Regions from separate parts of the Mesorhizobium sp. M4B.F.Ca.ET.058.02.1.1 genome, predicted to be linked through region 1. Evidence: predicted binding sites of a transcription regulator. Region 1 holds the regulator's gene; each other region holds the start of a gene.
The links. The regulator PhoB, encoded in region 1, activates phosphate uptake and scavenging genes when phosphate is short. The targets are predictions, from matches to a motif close to TGTCATNNANCTGTCAT.
Positions count from the first base shown of each region.

Region 1 (10,373 bases):
GATGGCCTTCTTCATCGCCGCTTCATCGGTCTTCCAGCGTTCTTCCTGGAAGTTCGACCAGGAAACACCGATCACCTTGTCCTTCGCCTCGGCGACCGACGCGAGCGTCAACGACATGGCGACACCCGCCAGCATGGCGGCTGCGAATTTCTTCATGATATCCTCCCTGCGCCATTGCGGCGCGACCCAGACTGGCCCTGAGGCCGGCATAGAGGCTTTTTTTCGAGCCTCGAAAAAATAGTGATCCAACGCCGGAGCGCTGTCAACATTGATTCTGCTGGATTCTGACGCCCCTGCGAATTTTTTTCGAGCTCCGTAATAAATAAATGACAGGCCGGCCCGCTTCTGCCACAATTCATACGGTGTCCGCCGACGGCCCCTTGAGATCAAAAACGGCCGCGACGACCGGGAGGAAATAGGGCATGTCGGTTGGAATCCGCCACGACGATCTGCGCCGACGCAACCGGGCGATGGTGATTTCGGCCGTGCGCCGCGCCGGCCAGCCGTCGCGGACCGAGATCGCCGCCACCACCGGCCTCAGCCATTCGACCATCTCGGCGATCTCGTCCGACCTGATCCAGGAAGGCATCCTGACCGAGAGCAAGGCAAACGAGGCTGTTTCGCTGAAGCGCGGCCGGCCGCAGGTCGGGCTTGCGCTCAATCCGGAAGCCACGGCGGTGATGACGGTGGTCCTGTCGCTGAACTTCCTTTCCGTCGCCGTCATCGACTACGCCGGGCAGGTCATTGCCGAAGAGCAGCGCCGCCTCGACACGGCGATCATGCCGCGCGACGAGCTGATCGGCGAATGCGTGGCCATCGTCCGGCGCCGCTTCGAGGATCCCGATCTCGACGTCCGCGGCGTCGCCCGCATCGCCATGGGCATCCAGGGCATCACCGACACCCATGCCCGCGCCATGTTGTGGTCGCCGATCACGCCGCAGACCGACATCGCCTTCGCCGACATACTGGAAGCCGAATTCGGCGTTCCGGCCACCATGGAGAACGACTGCAACATGATGGCGGTGGCCCTGCAGTGGCGTGACCCTGACCGCTACCGCGACGACTTCATCGCCATCCTGCTGTCGCACGGCATCGGCATGGGGCTGGTGCTGAAGGGAGAGCTGTTCACCGGCACCCATTCCTCGGGCGGCGAATTCGGCCATATGATCCACCGGCCGGGCGGCGCGCTCTGCCGCTGCGGGCGGCGCGGCTGCGTCGAGGCCTATGCCGGCAACTACGCCATCTGGCGCAATGCCAAGGAGATGGGCGAGGACGCCGAGCCGGTCGATGTCAGCGACGCCGACATGCGCTCGCTCGCAGCGCGGGCGCGCGCCGGCGACGGTCCGGAGCGCCAAGCCTATCGCAAGGCCGGCGAGGCGCTCGGCTTCGGCCTCGGCAGCCTGTTCGCGCTGATCGATCCCGCACCGGTCGCCATGGTCGGCGTCAGCGCCGCCGCCTTCGACCTGATCGAGCCGGCGCTGCGCGAGGCGATCGCCCAGACCGCCGGCGGCCAGCATTCGAAATCGATCTCGTTCGACACCGAGCCGAACGAACTGCCGCTGATCCGCGAGGGCTGCGCCATGCGCGCGCTCGGCTTTGTCGACCAGGAGATTTTCGCGCCAGGCGTCCAGGCGAAAGGCAGCGCCGCCGGGAAGAGCGTGGCCTGAGCGTCAATCTTCCCTGATCGCGTAGCCCGCGCCGCGTATGGTGCGGATGACATCCGGCATGCGGCCATTGTTGACCGCCTTGCGCAAGCGCCCGACATGCACGTCCACGGTGCGCTCGTCGATGTAGATCGTCTCGCCCCAGACATTGTCGAGCAGCTGGCTGCGCGAGAACACCCGGCCGGGATGCCGCATCATGAATTCGAGCAGCCGGAATTCGGTCGGGCCGAGCCGGATCTCGCTCTTCTTGCGGTAAACGCGATGCGACTCGCGATCGAGCACGATGTCGCCGACCTTCAGCATGCTGGACAGGACTTCCGGCTTGGCGCGGCGTAGCAGCGCCTTCACCCGCGCCATGAACTCCGGCGTAGAGAACGGCTTGACCAGATAGTCGTCGGCGCCGGTCGAAAGGCCGCGCACCCGGTCGCTTTCCTCGCCGCGCGCCGTCAGCATGATGATCGGCAGCCGCTCGGTCTCCGGCCGCATCCTGAGGCGCCGGCAGAGCTCGATGCCGGAAACCGCCGGCACCATCCAGTCGAGCACCAGCAAATCGGGCACGTTTTCCTGCAGCCGGATCTCGGCCTCGTCGCCGCGTGTGACCACCTCGACCTGGTAGCCTTCCGATTCCAGATTGTAGCGGAGCAGCACCCCCAGCGGCTCCTCGTCCTCCACCACCATGATGCGTGGCGCGATCATCAGCCGGTCACCCTTCTTCTCAGGCCGCCGGCGCCGACATCGCCGTCTCGTCCAGCTTCGGACGATTGGCGGGCAGTTGCTGACCGGTCAGCACGTAGTAGGCGTTCTCGGCAATGTTGGTGACATGGTCGCCGATGCGCTCCAGGTTCTTGGCGCAGAATAGAAGATGCGTGCAAGCGGTGATGTTGCGCGGATCCTCCATCATGTAGGTCAGGAGCTCGCGGAACACCGAGGTGTATTTGACGTCGATGCGTTCGTCGTCGTTGCGGAGCTTGGCGAGGGCTGCGGCATCCGCGGCGGCATATTGCTCGATGACGCCCTGCACCTGGACCAGCACAAGCTGCGCCATGCCGTCGATGGAATGCGAGAGATCACGCGGCGTGACGCTGAGGCCGACGGTACCGACACGCTTGGCGATGTTCTTGGCGAGGTCGCCGATGCGTTCGAGGTCGCCCGCCATGCGGATCGAGCCGACCACGGCGCGCAGATCGTTGGCCATCGGCTGCCGCTTGGCGATCAGCGTGATGGCGCGGTCGTCGAGTTCGCGCTGGCGTGCATCCATGATGGCGTCGTCGGAAACAACGCGCTGCGCCAGGGCATTGTCGGAATTGAGCAGCGCGCGCGTCGAGCCGGCGACCATCGAGCGGGCGAGATCGCCCATGTCGGCGATCAGCTTGCTGATCGCTCCCAGATCCTCGTCGAAAGACGCAACCGTATGATGTTCACCCATGATCCTGTCCTCGTGCGTGGAAATCAGCCGAACCGGCCGGTGATGTAGTCCTGGGTGCGTTTGTCGTCGGGGTTGGTGAACATCTTGTCGGTGGCGCCTTCCTCGACCAGGTAGCCGAGATGGAACATCGCCGTGCGCTGCGACACGCGGGCCGCCTGCTGCATCGAGTGGGTGACGATGACGATCGTGTAGTTCTGGCGCAGTTCGTCGATCAGCTCCTCGACACGGGCGGTGGCGATCGGGTCGAGCGCCGAGCAGGGCTCGTCCATCAGGATCACTTCCGGCGACACGGCGATGGCGCGGGCGATGCACAGGCGTTGCTGCTGGCCTCCGGACAGGCCGGTGCCGGGCTCGTGCAGGCGGTCCTTCACCTCGTTCCAGATCGCCGCCTTCTTCAGGCTGGATTCGACGATCTGGTCCATGTCGGCCTTGCGCTTGGCCAGCCCATGGATGCGCGGGCCGTAGGCGACATTCTCGTAGATCGACTTCGGGAACGGGTTGGGCTTCTGGAACACCATGCCGACGCGAGCCCTAAGCTCCACGACGTCGATGTTCTTGTCGTAGATATCCTCCTCGTCCAGCGTGATCTTGCCCGTCACGCGCGCCGAGTCGATGGTGTCGTTCATGCGGTTGAGGCAGCGCAGGAAGGTCGACTTGCCGCAGCCCGAAGGTCCGATGAGCGCCGTCACCTGATTGAGGCGGACGTCGAGATTGACGTCGAACAGCGCCTGCTTTTCGCCGTAGAACACGCCGACCTTGTCGCCGCGCATCTTGATCACTTCGTTCGACTTGGCGTTCATCTTGTCGCCCACTGCGTTTTCAAGAGACTGTTCGGTCATGATGTTCATACCAGATGCCTTCTTTTACCAGCGCCGTTCGAACCGGCGCCTGAGCACGATCGCTGTGATGTTCATGGCCATGAGGAAGACGAGCAGGATGATGATGGCGCCCGACATACGCTCGACGAAGGCGCGTTCGGCCTCGTTGGCCCACATGTAGATCTGCACCGGCAGCGCGGTCGCCGGATCGAACGGAGTCTTCGGATAGTCGGCGACGAAGGCGACCATGCCGATCAGGAGCAGCGGCGCGGTTTCGCCGAGCGCGCGCGCCAGGCCGATGATGGTGCCGGTGAGGATGCCGGGGGCGGCAAGCGGCAGGATATGCTGGAACACCATCTGCATCTTGGAAGCGCCAAGCCCGAGCGCCGCCGAGCGGATCGACGGCGGCACGGCGGCAAGCGCCGCGCGGGTGGCGATGATGATCGTCGGCAGTGTCATCAGCGTCAGCACCAGGCCGCCGACGAAGGCGGCCGAGCGCGGCATGCCGAGGAAATTGATGAACACCGCGAGGCCGAGCAGGCCAAAGACGATCGACGGCACCGCCGCCAGATTGTTGATGTTGACTTCGATCAGGTCGGTGAAGCGGTTCTTCTTGGCAAACTCCTCCAGATAGATGGAGGCGGCGACGCCGATCGGCAGCGCCAGAAGCAGCACGATCACCATCATGTAGAAGGAGCCGATGATGGCAACGCCCATGCCCGATGTCTCCGGACGGCTCGAGGCGCCATAGCTGAACAGGCCCTTGTTGAAATGCTCGGCCATGGTGCCGTCGGCCTTGAGCTGGTTCATCCAGGCGACCTGCTGGTCCGAGACCTTGCGGCGCGCTTCCTCGACATTGAGATCGATCTGCCCCTTGAAGGCGGAATCGAGGTTTGCGGCGACGAGGATGTCGACATTGCGCGTCGTGCCGATGACCGACGGATCGGCAACGACGATGTCGCGCAATTGGACGCGCGCGCCCTCCGACAGGAAGCCCTTCAGCTTCAATGCCATCGGTTTGTTGCTGGGGTCGATGCCAAGCTTGGCCATCAGCGCTCTGTCGGCAAGTTTGGGGTAGTTGGCCTTGATCAGCACCTCCGGGTCGGTGGCGCGTTTGTTGGAAGGATCGATGACCTTCTCGTCGAAATTGATCGGCAGCGATACCGTCGTCTGCCAGAAGGCGGTGTAGCCCTTCGAGACGATGGTGATCAGCATGATGGCGAGGAAGGCGAGGCCGACCGAGATCGCCAGCGCGCCGTAGATGCGGAACCGGCGCTCGGCGGCGTAGCGCGCCTTGAGGCCGATGTCGCGGCGCGCGGGGGCCGCGGTGCGGACCATCGTATCCAGCGGGATATCGGTCATTCGTACTGCTCCCGGTATTTGCGCACGATGTAGAGGGCCACGATGTTCATCACCAGCGTCAGCGCGAACAGCGTGATGCCGAGCGCGAAGGCGACCAGCGTCTGCGGCGAATTGAATTCGAGGTCGCCGGTCAGCTGGTTGACGATCTTGACGGTGATGGTCGTCATCGCCTCGAACGGATTGGCAGTGAGATTGGCGGCGACACCGGCCGCGAGCACCACGATCATCGTCTCGCCGATGGCGCGCGAGGCGGTGAGCAGGATGGCGCCGACGATGCCGGGCAATGCCGCCGGCAGGATCACCCGCTTGATCGTCTCGGAGCGTGTCGCGCCGAGGCCGAGCGAGCCGTCGCGCATGGCGCGCGGCACCGCGGTGATGATGTCGTCGGAAAGCGAGGAGACGACCGGGATCAGCATGACGCCCATGACCAGGCCGGCGGTGAAGATGCTCTGGCCCTGGATGAAGGGCGAGCCGCCGGTCAGCGCCGCGGAGAGATCGCGCAGGAACGGCCCCAGCGTGACGACGGCGAAGATGCCGTAGACGATGGTCGGGATGCCAGCCAGCAACTCGAGCGCCGGCTTGACCACCGACCGCACCTTGGGCGAGGCGTATTCGGCCATGTAGACAGCCGACATCAGGCCGACCGGCACCGCCACCAGCAGCGCGACGAAGGCGATGTAGAGCGTGCCGGCCAGAAGCGGGATCAGGCCGAACTGGCCCTGGCTGCCGCCCGAGCCGGCGGCGGCGAAGCGCGGATCCCAGACGGTGCCGAAGAAGAAGCTCGCCGGCGAGACGCTCTCAAAGAACTGGATGGTCTGGAACAGCATCGAAAGCACGATGCCGACGGTGGTCAGGATGGCGATGGTCGAGGCCGCCAGCAGCCCCCACAGCATCAGCCGCTCGACATTGTTCCTGGCGCGCGCCCGTGGCGCGACTTGTCTTAGCGCATAGAAGGCGCCGGCGATCGACAGGGCAAGGGTGACGACGGCTCCGATCATGCCGAGCCGGCCCTGCACCGCGTTCGCCTCGACGGCAATCGGGATCATGTAATCCTGGGTGTCCGTCGCCAGCGCCACGCCCTTGGCGGCGAGCAGCGGCTGCAATTCGGCGAAGCTGGCGGGAAGCTGGGTGTTGGCATCGAGCTGGCGCAGGCCCTTGGCGAGGCTCTTCACCAGGCTGACGTCGAGCGCCTCGCTGGCGACCGCGCTGTCGGCGGTGCGCTCGGGCAAAGCGGCATGGATGTGGCGGTCGAGGTAGATGGAGGAACCGATGTTCCACACGGCAAGCAGCAGGAGGGCCGGCAGGACAGCGAGCAGGAAGGCCCACCAGCCGTGATAGTGAGCGCGCGAATGCGGCTTCACCGATCCATTGTCCTGCGCGACGGCGCGTTGGCGACCGATGAAGAATGCGACCAGGCCGACGGCGACTACAATGGCAAGTACGAGCATGGACGACATGAACCCACCCCAGGGGAAATCCCTTGTTTGAGCATGATCTTATCCGAACCAGAGGTCAGCGAAGCAAAAACCGGTCCCCACTTTTCGCTGACGCGGTGCTTCGGTTCGGGATCATGCTCCGGTCGCTACCGCCGCTGCGGCAGGCGAAGAGATCGGGGCGCGGGCAAACCCGCGCCCCGGTCCGCAAGCTTGATTACATGGTCTTTCCGGCGGCGAACGCGTCGCGCTGCGCCTGACGCTCGGCATCGGGAGCCGAAACCAGGCCGTACTCGGCGAGCGGGCTTTCCGGGCCGATCATCTGGTCGTCGAGGAAGAACTCGACATATTCCTTCAGGCCCGGAACGACGCCGAGATGCGCCTTCTTGACGTAGAAGAACAGCGGGCGCGAAACCGGATACTTGCCGCTGGCGATGGTCTCGGTCGAAGGCGTGACGCCTTCCACGGTGGCGACCTTCAGCTTGTCGGCATTGTTTTCGTAGAAGGCGAGGCCGAACACGCCGACGCCGGTCTTGTTGGAGTCGATGCGGGCGAGCGTCTCGGTGTAGTCGCCGTCGATGTCGACAGCCTTGCCGTCCTTGCGGATGGCGATGCAGGTCTTGCCGACTTCCTTGTCGTCGCTGATGCCGGTGGCCTTGATGGCGGCCTTGTCGCAGCCGGCGTCGAGAAGCTTGGTCTCGAACACCTCGCGGGTGCCGTGCTTTTCACCCGGGATGTAGGCGGCGATGTCCCAGTCGGGGAGCTTCGGGTTGACCTGGTTCCACTTGGTGTTCGGATTGTCGACCAGCTTGCCGTCGACGACGAGCTTGGCGGCGAGCGCCTTGTAGATGTCGGCGGGAGCCAGCGCCCAGTCCGGGCCCTTGACGTCGGTGGCGAAGACGATGCCGTCATAGCCGATGCGGACTTCCTGGATGTCCTTCACGCCGGCGTCGGCGCAGGACTTGATCTCGTCCTTCTTGATCGGACGCGAGGAGTTGGCGATGTCGATGGTGTCTTCGCCGACGCCCTTGCAGAATTCCTTGATGCCGGCGCCGCTGCCGCCGGACTCGACCACCGGGGTCTTGAACTTGGTGAAGGTTTCGCCGAACTGCTCGGCGACGATCTTGGCATAGGGAAGGACGGTCGACGACCCGGCAACCTGGATCTGGTCGCGCGCGGCGGCGAAGCCGGACGACGCGGCGAGCGCAAGCGCAGCGGCCGACGCCGTGAGAAGGAATTTGTTCATGTGGCCTGCTCCTGTTCGGAAGATGGTCTCTCGGCACCGCTGTCCATTGGCGCCCGGTGAGGCCAATAGCTTCCGATTATTACAGTTGCATGACAGTTTCGTGTCAGCCCGGTAACGTCTCACTGGTCTGGCGGAAACGGCTGGCCGCCAGCCTCCGCGAGGCAAAGGCCGTTTGCCGGAGGGAATCAGGGACTTGCGCGAATTTCGATGACCGCCCCCGCCCTCGGCGGCGCGAGCCGCGGCCGCCGAGAAAAGAAAAGCCGGACGAGAGCGCGTTGCCCCTGGCCAGAGCGCATCATGGCCGAGCCATCGCCGAAAACAGGTCCGTTGGGGTAGATTCGACGCTGTTTCATGCCGGCGGTCGCTGCTCCCGCCCGTAACCGAAGGAGCGAATCCGATGCCGCCATTGTTCCGGCTCGACGCCCACAAGGGTATGGTGCGATCGCACCATACCCTTGCGACATCCCTTCGGTTCCCGGTGTGCTTTGCACAAATTGGACGCGACGGCGCCGGCCCGCAGGAGATAATCGGCCCTTCGCCTCGGCAGGCCTAGCCGGCGTTTCTCTGGACCTGGGCGCCCGTGCCGAGCCAGCGCTCGAGCTTCTCGAGCAGCGCCCTCGGGCTGATCGGCTTGGGCAGGTAGTCGTCCATGCCGGCCTCCAGGCAGCGCTCGCGGTCGCCCTTCAGCGCATGCGCGGTGACGCCGACGATCGGCACATGCATGCCGCTCTCCTCCTCGAGCCGGCGGATGACGGCCGTCGCCTCCAGCCCGTTCATCTCCGGCATCGACACGTCCATCAGGATCATGCGCGGATTGAGCCGGCCGTAGGCGTCGAGCGCCTTGCGGCCATTGCCGACGATCTCGAAGCCGTAGCCGGTCTCGCCGAGGATCTGCGTGAACACCATCTGGTTCACCTCATTGTCCTCGGCGACGAGGATGTCGAGCCCGCGTTCGGCGCTTGCCGGCCGGGCGCGCGCACGAACCGGCGGCGGCTGCAGCAGGGCCCGTTCCGACGCTGCCGTGGGCGCCTGCGCCGGCGCTGCGCGCGGCGGTCCGCTGCCGAGGGCGCCAGCTCCCGCTTGCGGCGGACGGCTGCCGACCGTGCTGTGGCGATGGCGCTGGATGGTGGCGACCAACGTCTCCAGCAGCACGGAGGAGCGGGCCGGCTTTATGAGCTGCGCGTCGATGCCTAGGTCGCGGTAACTGGTGTTGGCGAGCGACTGGTCGACGGACGTCAGCATGATGATCGGCGTGTGCGCGAGGCCGTCGGTATTGCGCACGATGCGCGCCATTTCGGCGCCGCTCATGCCCGGCATCTGGTAGTCGAGCACGACGCAGTCGACCGCCACGCCATAGGCGGCCGCCGCGATCAGTACCTTCAGCCCCTCGGCTCCGCTTTCAGCCGCGCAGGAATCGAACGTCCAGGACGCCATCTGCTCGCTGAGAATCGAGCGGTTGACGGCATTGTCGTCGACGATCAGCACCCGTGCCCCTGTCACGTCCACCGGCATGATCCGCTGCGCGCCCTCCTGGACGGCGCGCGGCAGCGTCACCGTGAACCAAAAGGTCGAGCCCTTGCCTTCGGCGCTCTCGACACCGATCTCGCCGGCCATCAGATCGACCAGCCGCGAGGTGATGGCCAGGCCGAGCCCGGTACCCTCGTGCCGCCTGGTCGAGGAGGTGTCGACCTGGCTGAACTTTTCGAACACAGCCCTCAGCTTGTCCTCGGGGATGCCGATGCCGGTATCGGTGACCGAGATGGTCAGCTTCGTTCCCATCGGCACGCGCTCGCCGGTGACGTCGACCAGCACATGGCCTTCGTCGGTGAATTTTACCGCATTGCCGAGGAGGTTGGTGACGATCTGCCTGATGCGCCCGACATCGCCGATGAAGTGGCTGTCGAGGCCCGGCTGGACGCGCACGATGAGCTCGAGATCCTTCTCCTTGGCGCGCGTCGAAACCAGCGTCGCCACATCCTCGATCGCCTCGGCCAGGTTGAAGGGAGCCGGATCGAGCACCATCTGGCCGGCGTCGATCTTGGAAAAGTCGAGGATGTCGTTGATGATGGTGAGCAGCGCGTTTCCCGACTTGACGATGATGTCGGTGAAGGTCTTCTGCTTGGGGTCGAGATCCGACTTGGCCAGCAGCTCGGCCATGCCGAGCACGCCGTTCATCGGCGTGCGGATCTCGTGGCTCATATTGGCCAGGAATTCCGACTTGGCGCGGTCGGCGAGCACGGCGCGCTGCCGCGCTTCGCTGAGCTCGGCCTCGCGCTGCTTGAGCTCGGTGATGTCGGTGGTGGAGCCGATGAGATAGAGCGAACCGTCGGAGGCGATCATCGCCCCCTTGCGCGCGAACTGGTGCCTGACGCTGCCATCGGCGAGCGTCACGCTCTCCTCGATCTCCTGCGTCTCGCCGGTGCG
Region 1 covers NZ_CP034450.1:5,198,032-5,208,404, reverse strand. The annotation lists gene xylF (D-xylose ABC transporter substrate-binding protein) at 1-156, opposite strand, end outside; gene EJ073_RS25315 (ROK family protein) at 423-1,667, shown strand; gene phoB (phosphate regulon transcriptional regulator PhoB) at 1,671-2,360, opposite strand; gene phoU (phosphate signaling complex protein PhoU) at 2,380-3,090, opposite strand; gene pstB (phosphate ABC transporter ATP-binding protein PstB) at 3,114-3,938, opposite strand; gene pstA (phosphate ABC transporter permease PstA) at 3,954-5,270, opposite strand; gene pstC (phosphate ABC transporter permease subunit PstC) at 5,267-6,727, opposite strand; gene EJ073_RS25285 (substrate-binding domain-containing protein) at 6,921-7,949, opposite strand; gene EJ073_RS25280 (response regulator) at 8,499-10,373, opposite strand, start outside.

Region 2 (10,373 bases), 1.3 Mb from region 1:
ATTAGCCCGTTGAAGAACTGCACGTAGAAGCCGCTCAGCCCCGCCGCCACGACACCGGTCTGGATGAACGACACGGTCACCGCGCCGATGGCGCCGCCGACCACCGTGCCGATGCCGCCCCAGGTCGGCGTGCCGCCGACGAACACCGAGGCCAGCACCGGCAGCAGATAGCCGTCGCCGGCCGTTGGCCACCAGGTGAAGTTGATCATCACCGAGAAGGTGCCGGCGATCGCCGCCCCGATGCCGGTGAAGACGAACACCTTGACTTTGACGCGCTTGACGTCGATGCCCATCTGCTTGGCGCTGTCCGGATTGTCGCCGACCACCCTCACCTGCGCGCCGAAGCGGTGGCGGTTGTAGAGCAGCGCCGAGAAAACGACGAAGGCGATGGCCCAGAAGATCTGCACCGGGATGCCCCAGAGCTGGCTCGAGAAGATCTTGTAGGCTGAGCTGTCGGCAAGGCCGGTCAGCGCCGTCGACCTGCCCTCGTTGATAATCTGGATCAGGCCGCGCAGCAGGAAATTCATGCCGAGCGTGGCGATCAGCGACGACAGTCCGCCATAGACGACCAGCGAGCCGACCAGGAAGCCGAGCAGCGTACCGGTGACCAGCGCGGCGGCGATGCCGAGGAACGGATCGTAGCCGGCCTGCACGACCAGCGCGAAGACCCATGAGGCAAAACCCATCGTCGCCGGGAACGACAGGTCGATCTCGTCGCAGGTGACGACGAAGACCAGCGGCACGACCACGAACAGCGCAACGGGAAGCGTCGTCAGCACCGAACTGTAGAGATACCAGGTGGTGAACACCGTCGGATTGGCGATGATGAACACCGCCATCATGAAGATGAACACGCCGAGCGTGCCGAGCGCGGCGCGGTTGTCGATGACGAAGCCGCGCAGCCAGTGGTCGGATGGATGGCTCCATTCCTTGCCTGCCTGGCCGCTTGTTCTTCCCAGGGGAGATTGCAGATCGGGTTCCATGGCCTTGCTCATCGCGCTCCCTGCTCCGCTTCGCCCGCCTCGTGCAGTCCGGGCAGGCCGCCCGGATGCGCCACGTCTTCCATGAAGTTGATGAGATCTTCCGCCGACTTGATCTGGCTGCGGTCGGCGGTCAGCGCCACCTTGCCGCGGTCGAGCACCACGAAGCGGTCAGCAATGTCGAATACGTGGTGGATGTTGTGGCCGATGAACAGGATCGAGCGGCCGCTCGCCCGCACCTGGCGCACGAAGTGGAAAACCTTGGCGGTCTCGGTCAGCGACAGCGCCGTCGTCGGCTCGTCGAGGATGATCAGCTCTGCCTGCTTGTAGATGGCGCGCGCGATCGCCACGCCCTGGCGCTCGCCGCCCGAAAGCTGGCCGACGATCGAATGCGGCGTGAACACTTTCGAGGTGAAGCCGATCTCGCGCATCAACCGGCTTGCCTCCTCGATCTCCTTGCCGACCTTCAGCCAGCCCATGAAGCCGGTCAGCTCGCGGCCCATGAAGATGTTGCGCACGATCGTCTGCTGCACGGCCAGCGCCCGGTCCTGGAACACCGTTTCGATGCCGGCGTCGCGCGAGCGCGCCGCGCTCCATCCGCTGACCGGCTTGCCGCGCACCAGGATCTCGCCGCTGGTCGGCTTGACCACGCCTGACAGGATCTTGATCAGCGTCGACTTGCCGGCGCCATTGTCGCCGATCAGGCCGACCACCTCGCCGCGGTCGACGCTGAGGTTGACGCCGCCAAGCGCATAGACCTGGCCATAGGACTTCTTGATGTCGCGCAGTTCGATGATGCGTTCGCCCATGCGATCCTCGCTCGGATTGTCTGTCTTGCCGGCCTCCTCGCCGGCGGTCCCGCCGGCCGGGCGAAATCCCGGCCGGCAGCCTTGGGAGGTCAGCGCAGCGCCTGCTTGGCCAGCTCGGCGACGATCTCGTAATTCTGCGGCGTGACGAAGCCGGCGCCGGTGTCGACATTCATCGGCGCGAGGCCCAGCACCACCTGCTGGCAGAGGCTGAGGATAGGCAGATAGCCCTGCATGAACGGCTGCTGGTCGGCCGTCAACTGCACCCAGCCACCCTTGAAGCCCTCGACGATCTGCGGGCTGGTGTCGAAGCCGAAATTGAAGATCTCGCCTGCCTTGCGCCCCGCCGCCTGCATGTAGGTCGGCACGTTGCCCAGCATCTGTCCGCCGGGATAGCCAACCGCCTTGACGTCGGGATGGTTGAGCAGTGCCGCAGTGATCACCGGAATGGCGAGGTTGGGGTCCGACGCCCATTCGCCGCTCGGCGGCGAGGACAGCTGGATGACCTCGACGCCGGCCTCCTTCAGCGCCGCGACCGTGCCGCGCTCGCGCGCGCCGCGGCTCTCGTTTTCGAACGGGCCGATCATGATCGCCTTGTCGCCGGCCTTGAGCCCGGCCAGCTTGAACGCCTCGGCGCCGAGCGCGCGGCCCTGCTGCTCCTGCTGCGCGCCGACATAGCCGCCGCCGAACGCCGCCACCACCTTCGGCACCGGCACGTTCTGGTACATCATCTTGATGCCGTCCTTGTGCGCCTGCTCGGCCAGCGGCATGATCGCGGCGTCGCCCGGATGGCCCATCATAGCAATGCCCTGGGGCTTGACCGCAACCGCCTCGCGCAATTGCTGCACCATCTTCTCGACGTCCCACTGGGAGAAGATGTAGTCGACCTTGGGGCCGAGATCGGCCGCCGCCTGCTTGGCGCCATTATAGACGATGGTACCGAAGGCGTCGCCCTCGGCGCCGCCGACGAAGAAGCGGATGTGGACGTCCTTGCACCATTGGGCGTCGAGCGCCTGCGCCGGCAAGGTGGAAATGGCGGCGGCAAGCGCCGTGGCGGCGGCCACGACAGTCGTGCGCAGTAGTGTCGTTCTCAACGCGATGCTCATGCACGTTCCTCCCTTTGTTTCCTCGCCAAGCGAGGGTTTTCGACATTCGTTTCGGCAGTGCGCCGCAAAACTGGCCGGCCGGCTCCTCCCGCCGGCCACTCACGTCAAATTTGGCCTCACATCGGATTTGGCAGGTAGCTGGCACCTCCCCTGCATTGCTTGAGATAATCCAGCGCGCGCACTTGCCCGGTGATCTCCAGGTCGTCGCGATAGACCGGGTCGTGCCAACCCTCGATGTCGATGGCGCCCTTGTAGCCGGCCAGCCGCAATTCGCTGATCACCCGCGTCCAGTCGCTGTCGCCGAAGCCCGGCGTGCGCATCTGCACGAAGGGCAGCCGGCCGAACACGCCGTGCTCGCGGATGACGTCCCAGCGCACGGTGGCGTCCTTGCCGTGGACATGGAAGATGCGCGGCGCCCATTTGCGGATCTGCGGCATCGGGTCGATCAGGTAGACGAGCTGATGGCAGGGTTCCCATTCGAGGCCGAGATTGTCATCCGGCAATTCATTGAACATCAGCTCCCAGGCGTCGGGATTGTGGGCGATGTTCCAGTCGCCGGCAGCCCAGTTGCCGTCCATGGCGCAATTCTCGAAGGCGATGCGCACGCCCTTGTCCGCGGCGCGCTTCGCCAGCGGCCCCCAGACCTCGCGGAAGCGCGGCAGGCTGTCGGTCAGCGGCTTGCCGCGGATGCGGCCGGTGAAGCCGCTGACCGTGGAAGCGCCGAACAGATGCGCATGGTCGATGACCGTCTCCCAGGCCGCGAGCACGCCGCGATCGACCTCGCCGCTCTCCAGCGGATTGCCGAACACGCCGATCGACGAGATGGTGACGTCGGCATCGCCGATCGCCTCGCGGATCTGGCCGGCGAGCCGCGGCAGGTCCTTGCCGCCAAGCGTCTGCCAGAAGAACGGCTGGATGCTCTCGAAACCGAGCGGCAGGATCTGTTTGATGTAGGCCGCCGGGTCGTCGAGATTGGCCCTGACCATGGTGCCGATCCTGATGTCAAGGAGCGGGTTTGCCATCATTGCGCTTCCCTGGCGATCGCAACCCTGCGTCCGGTCTCGGCGCTTTCGATCGCGCCGAAGACCATGGCCAGGCTGTTGATGTTGTCGGTGCCGCGCGTTTCCGGCTCGGTGCCGGTCTCGACCGCATGCATGAAATCCCTGATGATGCCGAGATGACCGTCGACGCGGTCGAATGCGTCGAGCGGCGGCACATCGATCGGCTGGGTTTTGTCGAACAAGCCGTCGCGGCCCGGCGTCACAACCTCCGCCTTAAGCCCGTCAAACCCGTCCCAGAGCAGGCTGCCGCGCTCGGCGACGATGCGCCAGCTTCCTTCCCAGCTGGTCCGGAAGCCGTCGGCGCACCAGCTGCCCGCATAGGTGAAGACCTTGCCGCCGCCGAAATCGAAGACGGCGCTGGCCGACGATCCCTGCCGGTACCAGGAACTGGCCGGCTCCCACTCCTGGCAGTAGACGCTGGCCGGCTTGCCGGCGGCCATGTAGCGGGCGGCATCGAAGGTGTGGATCGCCATGTCGAGCAGCAGCACATGCGCCATCTCCTCGCGAAAGCCGCCGAAATGCGGTGCGACGAAGAAATCGGCATGGATGCTGGTCGGCTTGCCGATGGCGCCCGAGTCGAGAAAGCGACGGATGCGCCGGACATTGGCGACATAGCGCCGGTTCTGCACGACGGCATGAACACGCCCGGCGCGACGCGCCGCCTCGACAATGGCGCGGGCATTGTCCGGAGTGTCGGCCAGCGGCTTTTCGGTGAGCAGATGGCAGTTGTGGGCAAAGGCCGAAAGCGCGACGTCACGGCGGGCGGCGGGAACGACGACGTCGAACACTGCGTCAGGCTTGGTCTCATCGAGGACGGCATCGAGGCTGGTGCCGATGACGGCCCCGGCAAGCCCGTATTCGCGCGCTCTCGCCTGCGCCCGTTCGGCGTCGAGGTCGACTAGGCCGGCAATCGTCAGCCCGTCGATCTGCCTCGCGGCATCGAGCCACTGCCTGCTCATCGCTCCGCAGCCGGCCAGGACGACCTTCATCCAGCGCTCCTCCTCCGCTCGGCCCCTCCAGGCCGATCGTCACGGCGTCCACGGCATCACCGTAAACGTTTTTCCGTAAACGTTTACGAGAACACACCCGATAGCGTAGAATGTCAATCGGCTGTTTTGCGAAAATCATCCCAAAGCCTTGGCCTGAGCGGCAGCCAGTGCTAGCCAAGGCAGGGGGAGAACCGTCCTTGGCGTCCAGCATCCACGACCTTGCGCGTCACCTGAACATTTCGATCGGCACCGTGTCGCGCGCGCTGAACGGCCGCGCCGACGTCAATGCCGACACACGCCAGCGCGTGCTGGATGCGGCCAAGAAGCTGAACTACGCCCCCAATCAGTCCGGCCGCAGCTTGCGGCAAGGCGCCACCCGTTCGATCGCCTTCATGCTGCAGCCGCATCCGGGCGACCAGCAATATGGCGAACCGTTCTTCATCCCGCTGCTGATCGGGCTGCAGGGCAGGCTCGCCGAAAGCGGGCTGGACCTTACCGTGGTGATGGGCGCCCCCGGCGACTACCAGCAGGAGCGCCTGCGCCGCGTGGTCGAGACACGCCGCGCCGACGCGGTAGTGCTGGCCTGGACACGGCGCGAGGACGAGCGCATTGATTATCTGGCCGAGAGAGGCTTTCCCTTCGCCACGCTCGGCCGCAGCCGTTCGGGTGGCAAGTCATACCCTTCGCTGGATCTCGATTTCGAGAAGGCCGGCAGCGACGCCGTCGACAGGTTGGTGGCGCGCGGCCACCGACGCATCGCCGCCATCCGCCCTGCCCTCAACCTCAATTTCGGCTACCTGTTCCTCGACGGCTACCGCAAAGCCTTGAAGCGGCATGGCATCGAGGTCGATCCTGCCCTGATCGCCGACGGCTTCATCAACGAGGCCGGCGGCTATCAGGTGACGCCGCGTGTGATGCTGGCAAAAGACCGGCCCACCGCCATCATCTTCAACAACGACGCCATGGCGCTCGGCGGCTGCAAGGCGCTCGCCGAAATGGGCATCCGACCCGGCCATGACATCGCGGTGATCGTCATCGTCGACACCCCGCTCTGCCGCTATTTTTCCCCGGCGCTGACCGCCTTCCGCCCGGCGCTTGAACCGATGGGCCGGCGGCTGGCCGAGATGCTGCTCGCATCGCTTCCTGCCTTCGCCGGCCCGGAAGGGGCGCGGATCATGCGCGAGGTCTGGCCGCTGGAGCTGATCGCGAGAGAAAGCGACTGAAAGCATTGCCGAAGGCTGGCCGGGCAGGCCTCAATCCACCTTCTTCTCGCCCTTCTCGCCAGCCTTGACGATGTCGCCGGTGGTGAACAGGATCTCCTTCAGCTCCGCCCGCCAGTCTTCCTTCTGACGCAGCAGGAATTCGAGATTCATGCCGAAGTGCTTGAATTCCTCACCTTGCGCATTCTTCATGATGGCGCGCGCCTGCGCGTCCTTTTCCACCGACATGCGCTGTTCGTACCAACTGATCGCCTCCGCCTCCTCGATCAGCGATGTGATCATGCGGGCAAAGGTCCGCACCTTCTGCGTCAATTCCTCCGCCGGCTCGTGATACTGATCGAAACCCATTTGTCCTCCTGAGCCCATGGCTCGACCGACGATCGCGGCGATGCCTGGGCTCGCCTGCAACGGTTCCGATTGGAAAATGGTTCCGGGCACGCGCCGGCGCGGCCTGTCACGCAAGTATCATGTTGGAGTCCTAGACCGCTTGCGGAAGGTGCTGGCGGCATGTCGATGCGACACCCGCTCAGGCATGCTCTGTCACAAGGGGATATCGATGAAACATCTCAGCCGGACTGCCGCACTTGGCGCGGCACTTGCCCTGTTCACCACCCTGACGCCCGCGCTCGCCGATGGCGTCGCCTATGTCAACAAGGGCCTGGTCGGCGTCGGCCGTATCCCCGCCAGCCAGAAGGACAAGTTCGGCGAGACCTTCGGCTCCGGTTCCGGCATGGCGATCGACGTCAAGGGCTGGGCGCGCGACGGAAACGCCTACAAGGGTTCACTGTGGCTGCTGCCGGATCGCGGCTACAACGTCGTCGGCACCACCGATTACCGCGCCCGTCTCAACACCATTTCGATCGAGCTTGCACCGACCGCTCCGGGCGCGGCGCTCGCCGCCGGCCAGGAACAGTCGGGTGTCAAGGCGACGCTCGCCGACACCTTGCTATTGACCGACGACAAGGGCGCTGACGCGACCGGCCTCGACCCGCTGAACGGCGTCCGCCCGGCAGCCGGCGACATGCCGATCCTGCCGCAGGCCGACAATGGCAAGCTCTCGCTGGACGACGAGGCGATCGTGCGGCTGCCCGACGGCACCATGTTCATCTCCGACGAATACGGCCCGAACATCTATCGTTTCTCGGCCGAAGGCCGCCTGATGTCGGCCACTCAGCCGCCGGCCGCCCTGGTGCCGATGCGCCACGGCAAGCCGAACTTCGCCTCCGACAATCCGGGCCCGGGTGCCGCCGAGCCCGACCCGAAGGATCCCGAGACCGGCCGCCAGAACAACCAGGGCCTGGAAGGCATGTCGCTGACGCCGGACGGCAAGTTCCTGATCGCCGTGCTGCAGTCGGCGCCGCGTCAGGATGGCGGTGATTCCGGTTCGACGCGCCAGAACACCAGGGCGCTGGTCTATGACGCTTCCGACCTCGCCCACCTCAAGCTGGCGCATGAATATGTCGTGCCGCTGCCGGTGTTTAAGGACGCCAAGGACAAGACCAAGGTGGCGGCCCAGAGCGAGATCGTCGCGCTCTCCAACACAAGCTTCCTGATGCTGACGCGCGACAGCGGCAACGGCCAGGGCGTGAAGGGCGAAGAGTCGCTCTACCGCAAGATCAACATCGTCGACCTGTCCGGCGCGACCGACATCGCGGGCGGCCCGTTCGACGCCGCCGACAAACCGGTGGCGCCGAAGGGCGTGCTCGATCCGTCGGTGAGCCCGGCCAAGCTCACGCCGTTCATCGACATCAACGACAAGGCCCAGCTTGGCCGCTTCGGCCTGCACAATGGCAAGCCGAACGACAAGGACAATCTCTCTGAGAAATGGGAGGCGATGTCGCTGGTCAGCGTGCTCGATCCGAAGCTGCCCGACGACTACTTCTTGTTCGTCGCTAACGACAACGATTTCCTGACCCAGGACGGCTTCCAGGTCGGCGCGCCCTACAAGGCCGAGGACGGCGCCGATGTCGACACCATGTTCCTGGTCTACCAGGTGACGCTGCCGAACCTCGCCACGAACTAGCTGCAGACAGAAAGGCGGACGCGCCGGGCGCGTCCGCCTTCAGGCCATTTGCCGATGATCTACTTCAAGATCTCCGCGTCCCTCGGCACGCCGGCATCGATCGGCTCGGCCGTCCTGTTCGACACGGCCGTGAGCTTGCCGGCGGGCGACAGGTTCGGGCGCACGTAGACCTGCGCGACGCCGTTAACACGACTGTAGAGGTCGATGATGTCCTGGTTCATGAAGCGCACGCAGCCGGACGAAGCATTCTTGCCGATGGAATCCCACTCCGGCGTGCCGTGCAGCCGGTACATCGTGTCCTTGCCGTCGCGGAAGAGATAGAGCGCCCGAGCGCCGAGCGGGCTCTGCGGACCGGGCGGCATGCCGTCCTTGTATTTCGCCAGTTCCGGCCGGCGCTGGATCATTTCCGGCGGCGGCGTCCAGACCGGCCACTTCTTTCGCGCCTGAACCACGGCGCTGCCGGTCCATCCGAAACCGGCCTTGCCGAGGCTGACGCCATAGCGGATGGCCTCGCCGCCGTCGCGCACCAGATAGAGGAAATGCTCGGAGGTGTCGACGACGATCGTGCCGGGTTTTTCGCCGGTCGGGTCGGGCACGATCTGGCGCACGAACTTCGGATCGAGCTTGGCCACCGGGATTGCCGGCAGCTGATAGCCCTCGTCGACGCGTGCCGCATACATGCTCTCGGCAGCGCCGAAAGCCGAATCGCTTGGCGGCGGCGGCGCTGCCGCCGGTGGCGCCACGTCGGTGGTGGTGCAGGCCGAAAGAGCCACGGAGGCGGCTCCCAGAGCGGACGCACCGAGAAACGCGCGCCGGTTCAGGCGCTCAGGAAACAGCACAGTATCGGACATGATCCCCCGGCTATCGATAAGATCTATTAAGGAGTGCGGCCCCACGCACCCGGGATCAATAGCCCATTCCGCACGCTTTGAGAACATGACTGGATAAACGCACGCCAGGGCTTGATGCCGAAAGTGTGAAGCGATTTTCGCGCCAGGCGGAATTTTCCGGCGTCGCATCGATCTCCACAAGCCGGCAAGAACAAGGTGGTTCGCCGGTGCTCGCGGCGATAGACGGTCGGTCAGCGCGATCGACCGCGACGTCCACCTGGGTTGCCGGCATTGATGTGATCGACCAGGGCCCGCAGCTTCGGAGCCATATTCCTTCTGTTTGGGAAATACAGAAAAAAGCCCGGGAATGAGGGCAGATATTGCTCAAGCAAGGAGACGAGCGCGCCGCTCTCGACATAGGGGCGGAAAGTCTCCTCGGTAGCGAAGGTGATACCAGCCCCAGCCAGAGCGCTGCGCAGCATGAGGCGCAAATCATTGGTGGTGATCTGCGGCTCAACCGCGACATTGAAGGAAGTGCCGTTCTCTTCGAATTCCCATCGATAAGGCGCGTTTTCCGGCGAGCGGCGCCAACCAATGCAGCGGTGGCGGACCAGATCGCGGGGATGTTCCGGCATGCCATTCGCCACCAGATATTCGGGAGAAGCGACGACAGCCTCCCTCACTTGCCCACCGACAGGCACGGCGATCATGTCCTGCTCTATGACCTCGCCCAACCGAACCCCGGCATCGAACCCGGCGGCAACGATGTCGAATTCCTCATCCGTTACGGTGACATCGACAATCACGTGCGGATGCGCTTCGGCAAAGGTCGTCAACAAAGGACCGGACAAAAACGGCTCGGCAATCGAGGTGACCGCGATCCTCAGCCTCCCCCTTGGGGATTGGTCACCATCGACACCCTCAAGCGCCTGCACAATATCGGACATGGGCCGACAGAGCGCATCATAAAGCCGCTGTCCCGCCTCGGTCAGGCGCACGGCCCTGGTGGTGCGCGTGACGAGCATCGCACCGAGATCGTCTTCAAACCGTCGTATTCCCTGGCTGACGGCAGAGCGGGTGACCCCTAGACGATCAGCGGCGGCGCGAAAATTGTCCTCCTCGGCCACGGCAAGAAAGAGGGGGAGAAGATTATAGTCCAGTCGCATTGTCAAACATTACTAACCAGCCAGTCGAGCATTCGACAGATACACGCAACATCAATTCTCGTCCAACCTTTTGGTGCCATTCGACAACCAGAAGGAAGATCGACATGAAAGCACTACTTCTAGCAGCCTGTTTGCTGGCCCTGGCCGAGCCAGTCGCGGCCCAACCCTGTCCGCTGGACGGAGGCAACGCCC
Region 2 covers NZ_CP034450.1:81,192-91,564, reverse strand. The annotation lists gene EJ073_RS00445 (ABC transporter permease) at 1-995, opposite strand, end outside; gene EJ073_RS00440 (ATP-binding cassette domain-containing protein) at 992-1,789, opposite strand; gene EJ073_RS00435 (substrate-binding domain-containing protein) at 1,879-2,892, opposite strand; gene EJ073_RS00430 (sugar phosphate isomerase/epimerase) at 3,009-3,917, opposite strand; gene EJ073_RS00425 (Gfo/Idh/MocA family oxidoreductase) at 3,914-4,942, opposite strand; gene EJ073_RS00420 (LacI family DNA-binding transcriptional regulator) at 5,140-6,165, shown strand; gene EJ073_RS00415 (hypothetical protein) at 6,196-6,510, opposite strand; gene EJ073_RS00410 (esterase-like activity of phytase family protein) at 6,719-8,185, shown strand; gene EJ073_RS00405 (L,D-transpeptidase) at 8,245-9,036, opposite strand; gene EJ073_RS00400 (LysR family transcriptional regulator) at 9,267-10,181, opposite strand; gene EJ073_RS00395 (hypothetical protein) at 10,286-10,373, shown strand, end outside.
Region 2: EJ073_RS00410 (esterase-like activity of phytase family protein) is a predicted target of PhoB. The motif match lies at 6,615-6,631, and genes of this name have one in related genera.

Region 3 (10,373 bases), 2.5 Mb from region 1:
GGTTCATCTGCTTGAACTCGTCGGTGTTGATGCCGCCGACCTGCTCGATCGAGCCGACATGGCGCTCGTAGAGGCCGGCGACCACCTCAGCCACCTCGTTGCCCTTCGGAGTCAACGAGACGCGGACCGAACGACGGTCGATGCGCGAGCGCTGGTGGTTGATGAAGCCGAGGTCGACCAGCTTCTTCAGGTTGTAGGAGACATTCGAGCCGAGATAGTAGCCACGCGAGCGCAGTTCGCCGGCGGTCAGCTCCGAATTGCCGATGTTGAAGAGCAGCAGCGCCTGGATGGCGTTGATGTCGGAACGGCCGTTGCGGTCGAACTCATCCTTGATTACGTCAAGCAGGCGGCGGTGCAGGCGCTCCACCAGCTGCAGCGATTCCATGTAAAGCGAACGGATCGCCTCGCGGCGGTCGTCGGATACGGTGGCGGTCTTCGCCGCCGGACGCGAATTGATCATTGTCTTTGCCTCTCGTTTGTCGCCCGGTGATTTTTTTGTTTTTCACCTTGATCGCGACACTATCGAATACTCATAAAATTCGACTTAAACGCCAAGGCTAACAAGAGCTTACCGGTAAGAGGTTTCGAAAGAGGCTTAACGAACGGTCACCCCAGCAAGGACAATTAACCTAAAGATTTAGCCACCGGTTTCGGACGGGAATCGGCATGCCGGGATCGGGCCGCGGCGACGGGCGATCTACCGCCGGGCCCGCAGCTTCTGCAGCCAGATCGCAACCCGGAAGATAATGTAGAGCACCGCCACCGTGGCGTGCGAGGCGATGATCAGCGGCCGATGGCCGAACAGATCGGGAAAGCCGGCATACATGACGATCTCGGTCGCCGCGCAGATGAACCAGATCACCGGCCCCCAGGAGGCCAGCATCCACAGGCCCGCGGCGGCGAAGGGAAAGAACACGGCGAGCATCACCGCCGCCACCTGCCAATGCACCGGCATCAGGTCGAAGCGCCAGAGCGCGCCCGGGTAGAAGCCGATCAGCCGGATCCAGTAGAGGATGCCAAACAGCAGGCAGTAGCCGGCGATGACGCGCTGGAACCAGGCGAAAATGATCTCGGTTGTCGAGGGCTGCAGCACGACGCGCCTGGAGGTGACTTCGCTCACAGGTCGAGCTCCCGCTCGCCGAGGGGCGCGAAATAGGCATCGACATCGGCGAAGCTCACCGCGTCGAGACTGGCCGGGCGCCAGCGCGGAGTCGAGCCCTTGTCGATGATGGCGGCGCGGATGCCTTCGTAGAAGTCGTGACCGGCCAGCATGCGGTTGAGGATGCGGAACTCCATCTTCATGCACGCGTCCATCGACATGGTCAGCCCGGCGCTGATCTGGCGCCAGGCCACGTGCAGGCTGGTCGGCGAGCGCGTCCTGATCGTCGCGAGCGTCGTTGCGGCAAACTCGTCGGAGGTTGCGGCCCGATCGAGGCTGGCGATGATATCGGACAAAGACGGTTGCGCGAAATGGCGGGCGATCGCTTCCAGCACCAACCGGTCCGTCTCACGCCTTGCCGGGACGAAAAAGCTGCGCAGCACCGATTCCGGGTCGCCGGTGGCGCAGAGCCGGTCGAGGAAGCCGGCCTGGTCCTCGGCCTTGATGGTGTGGGTGGCAAGCCCCGACCACAGCGCGTCGCCGTGGCGAATCCGGGTTCCGGTCAGCGCCAGATACATGCCGAAACTGCCGCCGAGGTCCGGCAGTAGGTGGCTCGCACCGACATCGGGGAAGAAGCCGATGCCGACCTCCGGCATGGCGAACTGGGCGTTCTCGGTCAGCACGCGCTGCGAGCCGTGGAAGGAAATGCCGACGCCGCCACCCATGACGATGCCGTCGATCAGCGCGACATAGGGCTTCCTGAAGGCGTTGATGCGGGCGTTGAGCCGGTATTCGTCGGCAAAGAAGTCGACCGGCGGCCGCCCGGCACGGCCGGCCTCATAGATGTGCAGGATGTCGCCGCCGGCGGAGAACGCCCTGCCCTCGGCCTTGACGATCACGACATCGACGCCGTCATCGCGCTCCCAGGCTTCGAGCGCCTTGCCAAGCGCCTTGACCATGGCGTGCGTGACAGCGTTGAGCGCCTGCGGCCGCGTCAGCGTAACGACGCCGGCCCTGCCCAACCGCTCGAAGCGAATTTCGTCGCCTCCGCCAAAATCCATCGTAAGAGAATCCTCCCCCGCGCCTGCGGGATTTGAAGTGCTAAGCGGCGACTGGGCGAACGTCAATTGTCGGGCGCGGGCAGAGATGACTGCGCTCGTTCGAATTGCCACAGGCTGCCTACCACACGAAGGGGATCAACGCCTTGGTTCGCCTGGCATAAGCAGGAAATTCATTGGGGAACTGCACCGCAAGGAGCCGGTCTTCGGCGCCGACGCGCCAGAGAAAAAGCGAGCCCAACAGGATAAGCAGGAAGATAAAACCGCCGCCCACCACGATCGCTGATCCGATACCTGCGACCATGCCGCCTGTGTACATGGGATGACGCACGTAGCGGTACGGGCCGGAAGTCACAAGTTCATGGTCCTGCTTGGCCGAGACGGTCTGGCTCCAGTTGCGGCCAAGGCTTTGTCGCGCCCATACCAGGAATGCCATGCCAGCAAGGGTGACGACGACACCAATGCCGGCTAAAGCCGGGCCCACGGGCGCGAAGTTGACGAATGCGAACGCCCGCAGATGCGGAAGCAGGAAGGCCACTATCACAGCGAACAGCAAGGCGAAGCTTTGCAGCAAATGCGGCCGTGTATCGCGCTTCACACCCGCCGCTTGAATGGTGAGATAGACGATCAGCAGGATCCAGGCGGCATAGATGAGCCAGATGAAGATCATTGCTCGCTCCTTCGATTGGCCATGCCGGTCCAGCGTGGCGCACGGATGCCCCATGCCGGCGGCCATGCGGCGCAAAGCAACCGACTTGGCCGCTGTTGGCGCCCGGTGCTAGAAGATGGCCACGTTGAACTGGATGGCAAGACATGACCGGGCCTTCTCGTCTCATGGCTGCAACGATCTGCCTGATCGCTCTTTGCCTCATGTCTGGTGCTGCTCTGGCCGCGACGGAAGCGCTCTACCAGTCGCAGACGATCGTCACCGGCACCGGCGAGGTCAACCGGAAGATCGGCTTCAGGGATTGCCTGGACAAAGTGCTTGTGAGGGTCTCGGGCGATCAGCGGCTGCCGGGCAAACCGGAGATGGCGGCGCTGCGCGACAAGGCAGGCGATTTCGTCGAATCCTTCCGCTACCACGACCGGCTGGAAGGCATCCCCGTGCATGACGAGCAAGGCACGCATGACCGGCCGCACGACCTCACCTGCCTCTACAAGCCCGCTGTGATCGACAAGGTGCTGGCCCAGCTTGGCAGCAAGCCTTGGCTCGGCGAGCGACCGACGGTCGCGGTTTTCCTGATGGCCGAGCAAGGCACGCGGCATTTCGCGCTGAGCGCCGATGACGAGCGCGGCGAGGCGATGCGCGAATCCTTCATCAACGCCACGGGGCCGCTGCTGATGCGCATCGCCTTCCCGCCGGGGTCGATGATTTCCGGGATGGACGAGAAGGCGCTGCACACCACCGACATGGCCACGCTCGACGAGCTGGCGAGGAAGGCCGGCGCCGACCAGGCGCTCGCCGGCAGCATCGTATGGAGCGACAAGGACCTGGGCTGGATCGCCGACTGGCGGCTGGCCGATGGCGGCAAGACCTATCGCTGGCAGGTGCGCGGCGTCAGCTTCGACGAGGCGTTCCGTGTCGCCATGCGGGGCGCGGCGCAAGTGCTGTCGGGCAATGGGCAGCCCTGAGAGGTCGGCGCTGCCCCCTTCTCCCCGTCAACGGGGACAAGGAAGGCTGGCACAATCGTGTCGCATTGGTCTGTCGGGAGACCGCGTGTTAAAACCGGTCAAACGAGAGTTGACGCGATGAACAAATTCACCCCCGCAAAGCCTGCCGGCGCGCGCAGCGTCGACGAGATCACCGGCAGCCGGCGGCTGAGGCGCATGCGCAAGGCCGACTGGTCGCGGCGCCTGGTGCAGGAGAACCGTCTTTCGGTCGACGACCTTATCTGGCCGATCTTCGTCGTCGACGGCAAGGATGTGCGCGAGCCGATCGCCGCAATGCCCGGCGTGTTCCGCCTGTCGCTCGACCTCGCGGTCAAGGAGGCCGAGCGTGCGGCCAAGCTCGGCATTCCGGCGATCGCCACTTTTCCCAATGTCGAGCTTTCGCTGCGCGACCAGACCGGCTCGCACATCCTCGACCCGGAAAACATCATCAACCGCGCCACCCGCGCCATCAAGCATGCGGCGCCGGAGATCGGCATCATCACCGACGCCGCGCTCGATCCGTTCACCAGCCATGGCCATGACGGCATCCTGCGCGACGGCATTATCGTCAATGACGAGACGGTTGCGCAGGTGGCGGCGGCAGCCGTCATCCAGGCCGCGGCCGGCGCCGACATCATCGCGCCGTCGGACATGATGGACGGCCGCATCGGCGCCATCCGCGACGCGCTCGACGCCAACGGTTTTCAGGACGTGGCGATCATGTCCTACGCGACGAAGTTCGCCTCCGCCTTCTACGGCCCGTATCGCGAGGCGGTGGGCACGGCCGGCCTGCTCAAGGGTGACAAGAAGACCTACTATCTCGACCACGCCAATTCCGACGAGGCGCTGCGCGAGGCCGAGCAGGACCTCGCCGAAGGGGCCGACATGCTGATGGTGAAGCCCGGCCTGCCCTATCTCGACATCATCCGCCGGCTGAAGGACGAACTGCAAATGCCGACCTTCGCCTACCAGGTGTCGGGCGAATATTCGATGATCAAGGCGGCCGCCGCCAATGGCTGGATCGACGGCGAGAAGGCGATGCTGGAATCGCTGCTTGCGCTGAAACGCGCCGGCTGCGACGGAATCCTCACCTATTTCGCGCCAGAAGTGGCGGCGATGCTGAAGGGATAGCCGACATTGCTGCGGGGGCTGGGCAAGCATCTCAAATCATTGTTCGTTGCCACCCCACGCGGCGATACTACTACGCCGGGCTATCACGCCTACGTCACGCTCCATGACTGGATTGTGCCGAGTTCCAAGCTGTCCAGTGCTATCGGGCCGCTTTCGGGAAAGCATCAATCCGCGCTCGACACCGCATGGGCCGAACTGGAGAACGGCCTGGCGGGCTGGAGGACGAAACATCTCATTCAGGCGGCTGATCTCGCCGCGGAAATCCGCAACGGCCCGTCGGCGCCCGACCTCGCCAATACCGTTGTTTCCATTCTCGTCGATCACTCCGGATCGATGCGCGGCCAAAAAATGCTCTACGCCGCCGCTTCCGTCGACATTGCACAGGAGTTCCTGAGGACGCTAGGCATCAAGGTCGAGCTCCTGGGCTTCACCACGCGCGCCTGGCGCGGTGGGTACTCACGGCAGACCTGGGATGCAGATGGCCGGCCCAAAAATCCGGGCAGGCTGAACGACCTGCTTCATATCGTTTATCGGGAGGCCGACGATATGCGTCAGGGCAGTATCGGTCATGCTCTCAAGGTGATGTTGCGGCCGGACCTGCTCAAGGAAAATATCGACGGCGAGGCCATCGAATGGGCAGCCGACCGGCTGCGGAAACGTCCCGAGCGCCGGAAAATACTGCTCGTCGTGTCGGACGGGGCGCCGGTCGACGATTCCACGCTTCACGCAAATGGCCCTCGCTATCTCCAAGACCATCTCTTTCAAGTGGCGGTGCAACTGGAGACAGCCGGAGACGTTGAGTTGCTGGCGGTTGGTTTTGGTTCCTATGTCGACAACTCCTATCGAGTGTCAACGAATTGCGAGGCACCCGATGAGCTCGGCAGAACCATGTTGATGGCATTGCAGCGCCAGCTTGTCGCCGGTGGAACGATGTCTGCCGGTGACACGGCGGACGAGGTTGGTAGTTCGCCGTCGCCGAACTGATCATTCTCCTGAACTTGCCGGGGCGCGATCCGCATCCATCCGCGCACCAGATACCGCTTGCAATACGCAATCAGTTAGACTAACCACTAACTGCTTGCAAAATACAACTGGTTATGAAGGAGGTAGCATGTCCAAGCTTCGCGTCAGTGCATTCACCCTGTCGCTTGACGGCTTCGGCGCCGGTCCGGATCAGGATCTCGCCAACCCGCTCGGTATCGGCGGCGAGAACCTGCACAAATGGATGATCGGCACCCGCTTTTTTCGCAAGATTGTGATGGGCAAGGACGGCGGTACCACCGGCACGGACGACGCGTTCGCCACGCGCAGCTTCGAGAATGTCGGCGCCTGGATCCTCGGCCGCAACATGTTCGGCCCGATCCGCGGCGAATGGCCGGACGAGACCTGGAAGGGCTGGTGGGGCGACAACCCCCCTATCACGTGCCGACCTTCGTGCTGACGCATCACAAGCGGGCGCCGATCGCCATGGAAGGCGGCACGACCTTTTACTTCGTCACCGACGGCATCCACTCGGCGCTGGAGCAAGCCAGGGAGGCGGCTGGCGGCAAGGATGTGCGGGTCGGCGGCGGCGTTTCGACCATCCGACAATATCTGCACGAGAAGCTCATAGACGAGATGCACCTAGCGGTATCGCCGGTGCTGCTCGGCAAGGGCGAGCATCTTTTCGCCGGCCTGGACATGCCCGGCCTTGGCTATCGCTGCACCGAGCAGGTGGCAACGCCCCTCGCCACGCATGTGGTGATTGAGCGGGCGTGATTACAGCTCTTTCTCCCCGTTCACGGGGAGAAATGCCCGGCAGGGCAATGAGGGGCCGCGCTGCCGGTTGAAGATTGGCGACAAGCCGCTGACGGCGAACTAAGGCTCAATTGCTGACGTCGGCGCCGCCCCTCATCCGCCCTTCGGGCACCTTCTCCCCGTAAACGGGGAGAAGGAAAAAAGATGCTCAATACTTCTCCGGCACGTAAAGCTCGCGCGGCAGCACCTGGCGCTCGTATTCGGGATTGAAGACGCGCTCGGGCAGCGTGATCTCCTCGTGCGGAACCTCCTCATAGGGAAACTGCTGCAGCAGATGGTCGATGCAGTTCAGCCGGGCGCGCTTCTTGTCGTTGCCCTCGACGATGAACCAGGGCGCCTCGGGGATGTTGGTACGGGCGAAGGTCTCTTCCTTGGCCTTGGTATACTGCTCCCACCGCACGCGCGACTGCAGGTCCATCGGCGACAGCTTCCACTGCTTCATCGGGTCGTGGATGCGCATCAGGAAGCGCATCTGCTGCTCCTCGTCGGTGATCGAGAACCAGTATTTGACCAGCGTTATGCCGGAGCGCACCAGCATGCGTTCGAATTCCGGCACGTCGTGGAAGAATTCCTCCACCTGGTCCGGCCCGGCAAAGCCCATCACCCGCTCGACGCCGGAGCGGTTGTACCAGGAGCGGTCGAACAGCACGATCTCGCCGCCGGCAGGCAGATGCGGCACGTAGCGCTGGAAATACCACTGCGACTTCTCGCGCTCGGTCGGCGCCGGCAGCGCCACGACGCGGCAGATGCGCGGATTGAGCCGCTGGGTGATGCGCTTGATGACGCCGCCCTTGCCGGCCGAGTCGCGGCCTTCGAAGATCACGACGACCTTCTTCTTGTGGTAGGCCACCCAGGACTGCAGCTTGATCAGCTCGGATTGCAGCCGCAGCAGGTCACGGAAATATTGCTGCCGCTCGATCGAAGGCGGATGCGAATCCTTGTAGATCTTGGCGATCTCCAGCGACAGCGCCGGCTCCGATAGCTCCAGTTCGTAGTCCTCGTCGAGCGTGTCGGCGAGTTCGGCTTCCAGCCAGTCCCTGGCTCCGGAATTCGATTTCAGTTCGTTCATCGTGCTGCTCCGCGTGCCAGCCTGCCATGTGTGGTGGGATGACACCCTGCTGCCGCGCGCCATCCTGAGCCGACTTCAATAAAGGCCGGCAATGACGGTTTTATTGCAATACCGTCGCTTGAGATTTGAACGACCGCTCGCCGCGACAGGGCGACAAACCGGTGAACTTGTCCTACAAATATGCGTTCTCATTCGGGCAGCCCGCTCGTGGCGCCTCTCCCAATGCAATCGCGAGGATCTCAAATGGAATACCGCACACTCGGCCGTTCCGGGCTGAAGGTTTCGACGTTGACGCTCGGCACCATGACCTTCGGCGGCGCCGGCGCCTTCGCGGCGGTCGGCAAGACCGACCTCAATGAAGCGAGCCGGATGATCGATCTCTGCATCGATGCCGGCATCAACCTCATCGACACCGCCAATGTCTATTCGAACGGGATTTCGGAAGAGATCATCGGCGAGGCTCTGGGCGGCAAGCGCAAGGACGACGTGCTGATCGCCTCCAAGGCGCGCATGCGCATCGGCAAGGGTCCCAACGACGAGGGCCTGTCGCGCCATCACCTGATCCGCGAGTGCGAGAAGAGCCTGAAGCGGCTGAAGACCGATGTCATCGACATCTACTTCCTGCACGAATGGGATGGCGTGACGCCGCTGGAGGAGACGATTGCCGCGCTCGACACGCTGGTGAGCCAAGGCAAGATCCGCTATGTCGGCTGCTCGAACTATTCCGGCTGGCAGGTGATGAAGGCGCTCGCCATCAGCGACAGCAGCCACCAGCCGCGTTTCGTCACCCAGCAGATCCACTACACGCTCGAGGCCCGCGAGGCCGAATACGAGCTCTTGCCTATCGCGGTCGACCAGGGGCTCGGCGTGCTGGTGTGGAGCCCGCTCGCCGGCGGATTGCTCAGCGGCAAGTACGACCGCAACAGCCCAACCGCCCGCCAGCTCGGCGGCTGGTCGGAGCCGCCGATCCGCGACCAAGACCGGCTGTGGCAGATCGTCGACGTGCTCGTCGACATCGGCAAGGCCAGGGGCGTATCGGGCGCGCAGGTGGCGCTCGCCTGGCTGCTCGGCCGGCCGGCCGTCTCGTCGCTGGTGATCGGCGCCCGCAGCGAGGCGCAGCTCAAGGACAACATCGCCGCCGCCAGCCTGACTCTGTCCTTCGACGAGCGTGCGCGGCTCGACGCCGTCAGCCGGCCGCCGGTCCTCTACCCCTATTGGCACCAGCAGCTGACGGCCAAGGGCCGCTTCGGACCGGCCGACCTGGTGCTCGACCGCAGCGATATCTGAGGGGCCGCAACGGGTCAGCCGGCGATGAAGCGCCAGACTTCGGGATCCGGTTTGACCTGGCCGCTCAGCACGAAATATTTGTAGAGGACGAGCAGCGAGATCGCCTGTTCGTCCCGCTCGTTGCGGAATTTTCGGCAATAGGCGTTGGCGGCGGCGACGATGCGTTCGGCCTCGGCCGGGTGCCTTTCGAAATGACGCACCTTGTCGGCGAGATCGGAGAAGTCAGGCGCCAGCTGCACATAGTGGACACCGGCCCTGACCTCGCTTTCGGTGAACCAGGTCTCGTAAGTCGGTGGCGGCATCAGGCAGAGCGAGTTCGAGCTCATGATCCATTTGAGGTTGGTCGCGACATCGTTGCCTTCGAGCGAGACAATGTAGCGGTAGCGCCGCTGCTCATCGATGGTGAGATAGGGTTTTTGGTATTCGGCCTTCGCGTCCTTTTTCGGCGTCCCGACATCGCAGATCGGCAAGTGGCGCACCGCATCGAGGAACCGCGTGCGGATCGGGTTGTTGAGATCGCCGCGCCAAACCACCAACGGACGCTTGTCGGCGAAGGGCTGCCGGTCGGCGGGCATCTGGAAGTGGCGGAACTTGTCCAGCTTCATCAGCACCGCATTGCCGTTGCCGTCCATGATCGGCCGGTCCTTGACGATCGCCGGCATCTTGGGAACGTCGATGACATCGCCAAATTCGAGGTCGATGAGCAGCACCGGATCAAAATAGCGGGCAAATTCCTTGAGGTCGTAATAATACATGCTCGGCGAGAACGGCAGCCGGCTGACCGGCACCGCTGCCGGGCTCGGCACAAAGGGCTGCTGCAGCCTGTTATAGAAGTTCACCCGCTCGCGGACCGAGCCGTCCGACCGCCGTGCCTGCTCAAGCCATCCCCTCAGCCGGTGGCGGAACAGCGCCTGCGGAGCGAGGTCGCGCGCGAAGTTGCGCGCGTAGTAAAACACCTTGGCTGCGGTTCGGAGAGGCGTGGCCATCGTTGGTCACCTGGACTGGGGGCAAAATGCTCTTAGCATCAGTCCGTCGAACTTTCACACTGCAAACTGCACGGCACCGCCGGCCGGCCGAGAGCCGGCTGGGTTGGCGGGCGCAATGCCGCGCAAGCCATTGTGCGGGTGACGGTTCAGTCCAGGGCGATGGTCGCGATCACGCGGCGACGACGGCGAAGCCCCGGGCCCGCAGGCCGCGCCGGTCGTCGCGCAGCGACGTCACCAGCCGGTTGCGGCTGCCGACGATATGGGCTGAAAGCAATCGCGCCGCCGCTTCCGCATCG
Region 3 covers NZ_CP034450.1:1,227,480-1,237,852, forward strand. The annotation lists gene EJ073_RS06240 (winged helix DNA-binding protein) at 1-460, opposite strand, end outside; gene EJ073_RS06245 (DUF6163 family protein) at 698-1,120, opposite strand; gene EJ073_RS06250 (enoyl-CoA hydratase/isomerase family protein) at 1,117-2,160, opposite strand; gene EJ073_RS06255 (isoprenylcysteine carboxylmethyltransferase family protein) at 2,279-2,827, opposite strand; gene EJ073_RS06260 (DUF2066 domain-containing protein) at 2,971-3,789, shown strand; gene hemB (porphobilinogen synthase) at 3,907-4,938, shown strand; gene EJ073_RS06270 (cobalamin biosynthesis protein CobT) at 4,945-5,922, shown strand; partial or broken gene EJ073_RS06275 (dihydrofolate reductase family protein) at 6,050-6,696, shown strand; gene ppk2 (polyphosphate kinase 2) at 6,884-7,804, opposite strand; gene EJ073_RS06285 (aldo/keto reductase) at 8,048-9,091, shown strand; gene EJ073_RS06290 (glycosyl transferase family 90) at 9,106-10,077, opposite strand; gene EJ073_RS06295 (GntR family transcriptional regulator) at 10,247-10,373, opposite strand, start outside.
Region 3: ppk2 (polyphosphate kinase 2) is a predicted target of PhoB. The motif match lies at 7,896-7,912, and genes of this name have one in related genera.